DNA from 2 places in the Pseudoalteromonas sp. MMG024 genome. Region 2 is predicted to be linked to the other one. Evidence: riboswitches for the same ligand, from Rfam matches in the RefSeq annotation. Region 2 holds a riboswitch; the other holds the start of a gene.
The links. Region 2 has a riboswitch for cobalamin ahead of L1068_RS18670 (TonB-dependent receptor). Riboswitches for the same ligand answer to the same signal wherever they lie in the genome.

Region 1: it holds a riboswitch for cobalamin, as region 2 does, so the genes downstream of both, L1068_RS04560 (hypothetical protein) here and L1068_RS18670 (TonB-dependent receptor) in region 2, are expected to answer to the same signal.

Annotation. Positions count from the first base shown of each region.
Region 1 covers NZ_JAKFZO010000003.1:253,853-257,283, reverse strand. Annotated here, with positions in the region: gene L1068_RS04570 (dipeptidase) at 1-366, opposite strand, end outside; gene L1068_RS04565 (lipoate--protein ligase) at 445-1,164, opposite strand; cobalamin riboswitch at 1,297-1,487, shown strand; gene L1068_RS04560 (hypothetical protein) at 1,673-2,299, shown strand; gene L1068_RS04555 (cobyrinate a,c-diamide synthase) at 2,289-3,431, shown strand, end outside.
Region 2 covers NZ_JAKFZO010000025.1:14,422-17,852, forward strand. Annotated here, with positions in the region: gene L1068_RS18665 (M6 family metalloprotease domain-containing protein) at 1-1,548, opposite strand, end outside; cobalamin riboswitch at 1,711-1,909, shown strand; gene L1068_RS18670 (TonB-dependent receptor) at 1,943-3,431, shown strand, end outside.

The DNA.
Region 1 (3,431 bases), on a different contig from region 2:
AAATGGGCTTTGCCGCCATTTTGTTGGGTCTGCCGGTTGCACATCGCCATGGGTCACTATGGTTACTTTGTCTTGTTGCTCACCCATGCCAATTAATACGGTGTGCCCAAAATCTTGATAATCAAAACCAAGCTCCGCCACTTTAATTTTTAATAGCGATTTAAAGCCAATAAAGTCCGGATTTTGCGGTGTATCGATGTCTTTCTTATTAACGGTCGGAAACGACACCATATTGGCTAACGTATGTATTTGCGCATTTTGGTATTCTGCTACGGCGTATTGTGCCAACTCATCGGTAGATGGGCTAACAGATGCAAACGCATGGCTTGCAACTAATGCAGCACATGGAAGAAGAGCTAATTTCAAGGGAGCACTCCAAGGTAATTAAAGGTGAAATAAGTCCCAAGTGTAACACCGCTGAACACTAAAAAAAGGGTTTTACGATCAGCCCGATTTATGTTTTTGATGATTTATAAAACTGGTAAATAAGCGCTGAAATAATTCGTCGATATCGGGTCGCTCTTGGGTGTGTTCAAACAAGCTGGTATGCACATCGGCTATTGCACGATCATCTTGCTGATGATGTTCGTAACATAAATTTACAGGTGCAACTAAGGTTGGCACATTTACATTTACTAAAATGCAGGCCTGCGCCAGTACAATTTTACAACCGCCTTTTTTTAGTAATACACGCTGGGCTGTGCCGACGATTTTCTTACTTTTAATATTAAGATTGTAATCACCATCGCAATAGCTACCAGGGGTGGCGTGGGTTTCAACCTTAATATTAAACAGCTCAAAAAACGAAGATAAAATAGCGCAAAAGTCTTTGTATGCGTTTGGAATAGAGTAGGGAATATGTTCTTCTAACATATAGATATAAGATACATTAATTACCCCATCACATTGTGGCACAGGAGCGCCGCCAGTTTTGCGGGCGTATAGTTGCCAACCGGTTTTCTTTAGCTTTGTTTCGAGCGCTTCAGCTTTTTGCCACTTATTACCTGACGGTAAAACCAAAGTTGGCTTATCGCTTTGCCAAAGTAACAGTGCTTGGTCTAAATTGCCGTTTTGCAGTTGGTTAATTAATTCATTTTCTTTTTCAAAAACCGCTTCAACTGAGATGTGCTTGAAACGAAGTACTTTGGCTTTTACTTTTGACATTGCTAATTAAAGATTAACTTTTTGCTTAGCATACCGCAGTTTGTAATTTTTGGCAGTGCCTCGTTATATCAACAAACAAAAAGTTTTAATAAGAATAATGTCTTAGCTTGATTTAACAATGCTAGCTGACATATATTTGCGTTGTAATTAGGTGACTATTGTTTTTTTATAAACAATGTTTAAACGGGAATCCAGTTAAAATCTGGAACTGCCCCCGCAACGGTAACTGTGAGCGACAACCACCACTGTCTGGTTATGATGGGAAGGTGCTGTCAAAGCGATGATCAGGAGTCCGGAGACCGGCCTAGTTCACTCAAGTACTGCGGTGGGCGGTGAGCAACGAGAACACAATCGCTTTTATATCAATTACAGTAATTTGTGGCCGCGATAATGGATCATCTAATTACCTGAACCTGATATTGTTATTCCTTGCTTTAACAGGCAAAGGCGTGTGCCTTGTATCTTGTCATTTCCTATCGCATCAATTCTAGTATGCGGAAACATTATAATGACAGATCGTTCAAGTTTATTTACCCCAATCAAAGTGCAGCAATTCTCCTTGCTGATTTACGCGTTGTTAGCGCTATTGATGATAGCCACCCGCCCGTATCATTTTGCGTCTGCACTCCATTTACCAAGTGCCAGTACAGCAATTTTCTTTATTTTAGGTTTGCTGGCGTCCAAGCACCGTACTTTTGCCGTATTTGTAGTACTAAGTGTATCGATTGATTTAACCAGCAGCTATTATCGCGGTGATTTTGGCGATTGTATTACGCGTTCATACCCATTTATATTTGTTGGCTACTATGTGCTGTGGTGGGCGGGTCATAAAAGCTTGCAACTAAAGCTCGATGAAACAAAGTTTGCGGTTGCAGCAAAAACGGTAATGACACTGGTTAACTTATGGCTTGCAAGCTCAATTGCATTTTTAACCTCAAACGCGAGCTATTATTGGCTATCAGGTAAATTTAGCGATATGTCCTTAGGTACTTACTCAGAGCGTGTAGCACAGTATTACGCGCCATATGTTACGAGCCCGTTTGGCTACGTGGCGATTGCGTTGGCATTGTACCTTGCGTGTTATTACTTAAAACCACACACCAGCATTTTAAAAACAACTCATCATGGCCGTTAATTCACCGGTATTTTGCCCAGCACTTGTAATTAGTGCACCAAATTCGGGGGCGGGCAAAACCACATTAACCGCCGCCATGGCACGCTATTTTACTAATATGGGCAAAACGGTTCAGGTATTTAAAACTGGGCCCGATTTTATTGATCCCATGATTTTAGAAGCGGCATCAAACCGTCCTGTATATCAATTGGATCTGTGGATGGCGGGTGAAAGTGAATGTCAGCGCATGCTTTACCAAGCAGCTATCGTTGCAGACCTTATTTTGATTGAAGGCGTAATGGGGCTGTTTGATGGCACACCAAATACTGCCGATTTAAGTGACCTATTTGGTATTCCGATTTTGGCGGTGATTGATGGCTCAGCCATGGCGCAAAGTTTTGGTGCCTTGGTTCATGGCTTAGTAAATTATCAACCAAGCCTTAACTTTTACGGTGTGATAGCCAATAAGATCGCAGGTCAAGGACATGGCGAAATGGTTTTGCAATCAATAAACGAAAAGGCATTAACGCAAGACTATTTTTTACGAAATTCTCATATTAGTTTGCCTGAGCGCCAACTTGGCATTATGCAAGCAGGTGAGTTACAAAATATCGACGTGTATTTAGAACAAGCCGCACAGCAATTTGCTAACTCACACTTTAATCAACTACCCAAAGATGTGGTGTTTTGGCCCTCAAAAGAGGGAGATGATGCAAAGCAATACGCAGATTTTAAACGTGCTAAACCACTTAAAGGGCAACGTATTTTGGTTGCCAAAGATAATGCGTTTTCGTTTTTATATCGTGCCAATTTGGCGATGTTGGCAGATTTTGGCGCAGAGTTAAGCTACATTTCACCATTAAAGGATAAAACCTTGCCCAAGGGTGATGCGCTCTATATTCCAGGTGGGTATCCTGAGCTTTATGCTCGGCAATTAAGCCAAAATAATGCATTTAAACAAGCCGTAAAACAGTTTGCAAAAAGCAACAATCCGGTCTTAGCGGAGTGTGGCGGTATGCTCTACTTATTGGATGAATTAATAAGTGAAAACACACACTTCACTATGTGTGGCGTGTTAAATGGCAAAGCCACAATGAATAAAACCCTCTCTAGCATTGGTCAACAATATGTCGATTTAAGCGCTGTTTATCCA
Region 2 (3,431 bases):
AGCAATAAGCTCTGCAAAATTCACATCAAATGGTGCGGATAGTGTTTTTTTAAGTTCGCCGTTAATTAACAATTCAACATGATCAACTTGAGATAAGTCGTCACTGCTAATGGTTGCTTGTGCATTATGTGCTATCAGTGATTTATCGCTAATAGAACCGACCGCAATCGTCGCAATGCTAGGGTAAACTTGTGCATTAAACGTAGCAGCATTGCCATCGGTATTGAGGTTTTTAATGTCTACGCCCGTATGTTTTGCGGCATAGCTTTTACTCGCTGGCTGTGTTTGAGGTGAAAAGCTATCGCCCGTAGTAAATACATCGTTTTCATCAGCGTAGGCCGCAGCTAGTTCAATTTCATTTAAATTATCAGCTTGAATAAGGCGGATCAGCTTGTTGTCAGAGTAGCTGTTATCGTTGGCAAAGTAGCCCCAGCTATTGAGCTCTGAATTTATGTGCCAAATATTTAAACCTTCAGCGTTTAAGTTTAAGTCGTTACCGCTTCTATCGCGGTATTGCACAATAAAGTACTCGTCGTATTTATTGGTGGCACTTGTGTCGCTGCGTAAAATAAGCGCATCTTGGTTAGTTGATGAGGCTGAAAGTTGATAGTTGGTATCTGAAGTTGATGCAAACTGTGGCGTCAGCCAGCCAAGCGCAAATTTACTAAATGCACTGTGATCTGAACTGTTATTATCCATCATATCCATACCACCTGTACCACCACGTGGACCAATGCTGTCGTCGTAATCGTAGTAATCAGGCAGGCCAAGTGCATGGCCGGTTTCATGAATAAGTACAAGCGGCGAAAATGCTTGCCCTTCCGAATAGGCCAGCCATTGCCATGAAATTGTGCTGATGGTTTTACCATCGACGGTAAATGAGTTGTCGCCAAAACCTGAGAAAGTACCCCACCAAAGGCTTGCCCATTCGCCAGGAGGGCCAGTCCAAATCACTGCAACGTAATCGATGTCGCCGTCGCCGTCGTTATCGTATTGGCTAAAGTCATGGCCAAGCGCATCATGGTGTTCAATTGCTTCTTTGATGATTTGCTGCTTTACCTGTGCGGCGTTGGTACCATCGTCAAGCGGACGGTTGTACTCGGTTTTATACCAATCAAGCACATTACCTTGAATATCAAGTTTGTTATATGACGAACGCTGGTAAAATGCACGGTGGCTTTCAAACGGGAAACTGCTGGCGTTGCCCTCACCAAAAATTTTACTGTTAATTGCGCTTTGAGAGTTGCTTTCATTGTGTAAGTAATCGGGAAATTCAACTAGCAGCACCAACATTTTAGGCGTGCCTAAACTCGGAAAGTACCCTTCAAATGGGTTTGCTTCATCTGCTTTATTTTGCATTGTTCGCAGTTGCGGCAAATGGTGTAAACGCTGGTGGTTACCATATGATTTTGCTTGCAAAGCGCGCTGGCTAAGCGTTTTTTCCGCTTTATAGCGTTTTAGCTGCTCTTGCGTGGGCGGTTGTAATGCACTTACGTGTAGAGTCAAAAATGCACTACAGGCAAGAAGTACCTTAGTTAACTGTTTCATAGTTGAATCCGTTACAAATCTATTGTCACTGTGTGAGTAATAAAGTTTACTCCTAAATGACCTTTAATAGAAACAATAAGGGAACAGTTTATCAGCTGTTTTTAGCGGTTTAGACTTCTAAAATTGACATTTTCACTTATCCCCTCCACAATACGCGCCTAAATTTATAGCCTATTGGTGCCGTTAAATTTTTGCTCTTTCGCTTCAGTAAAATAGCGGGTCAAACATAACAACGGATAATCGGGAAGTTGGTGCATAAGTCTTTGCCTTATTAAGTCCAACGCTGCCCCCGCAACGGTGATGTATTTTGTATTAAATAAAATGCTCAGCCCGGAGACCGGCCAATTGGTTTCTTAAAACGATTAACATTGTGCGGTGGGCACAAGGGGATAATATGTATCACAAATCTAAGTTAGGTTTGGCGCTTAGCCTTGCCTTGTCTTCTTCATTCGTTGCAGCTAATACAACCGACGCTCAAACACAGCATGATATTGAAACCATTGTTGTTACCGCAAATAAGCTTGAGCAATCAATTGACCAAACTCTGGCGAGCGTGCAAGTTATTGACCGTGCGCAAATTGAGCAATTAAATGTGCGTGATGTGTTAAGTGTGTTAGAAACGCAAGCGGGCATTCAAGTAAACCGTAATGGTGGGCAAGGGCAAAATGCGAGCCTGTTTGTACGTGGCTTAGAATCTCGTTACTCGCTTATTTTAATTGATGGTGTGCGCGTAGGCTCAGCAACCTTAGGTTATAAAAGCTTATCAACTTTGCCATTAAATTCAGTTGAGCGTATTGAAGTAGTAAAAGGCTCTCGCGCAGCACAATATGGTTCTGATGCGTTAGCGGGTGTTATTAATATTATTACGCGTCAATCACAAGGTCACAGCATTGCATTAACAACGGGTTCAAATAGTTACGCGAGCTTAGAAGGTACGTCACGTTTTACTACGGAATACGTGTATATTGCGCTTAATGCAGGTTATGAGCGTACAGAAGGATTTGACGTATTAGAAAACGATGCAACAAACTTTGCAGATCCAGATAAAGACGGTTACGACAACTTAAACCTAGGGCTAAACCTTACTCATAATAATGCGTTGTTAGGTCAATTAGGTTTTATTGCTCAGTATTCAACGGGCGAAGTAGAGTTTGATAATTATTTTGATTATCAAGAGTCTACATTAGATAAAACCGAATATGAAAACTACCATGTAAATGCTAATTGGTTTAAACAGTTAGGTGACTTTAGCCATAAAGTAGATGTTGCGTTTAGCCAAGATCAAGATGATACGTTTGGCACTAAACCAACTAGCCGCTTTGCAACAGAGCGTGTACAGCTAGATTATTTATCGACATATCAGTTATCTGAGCAAATCGACTTTAATGGCGGCTTAAACTGGCATCAAGACAAGATTGATACAACGAGCAGCTATGATGAGAAAAGTCGCAATGCTTATGCTGCATTTGTTGGCGCGTATTACGATGACGGTAACTTTTTAGCTAATGTGGCTGTGCGTCATGATGATTATGATGAAGTTGGAGCTGAGCAAACGTATAACATTGCGGGTGGTATTTACCTGCATCAAGACGCAGTATTGCATGTAAGTCAAAGCTCTGGCTTTAAAGCACCTACGTTCAACGATTTATACTACCCTGGTTCAGGTAACCCAGAGCTTGAAGCTGAAACATCAATTAACCGTGAGCTTGGCTTACGTATTGATTTTGATAGCCTAAGTGTGGATGTTGCGGCATTTCGTAACGAGCTAACCAATAAAATTGCATGGGCACCAGCACCAACAGCTGATAACCCACATCGTTGGTCACCATTTAACATTGCCGAAGCTCGTTATGAAGGCGCAGAGCTAACCACTAATTTTGCAT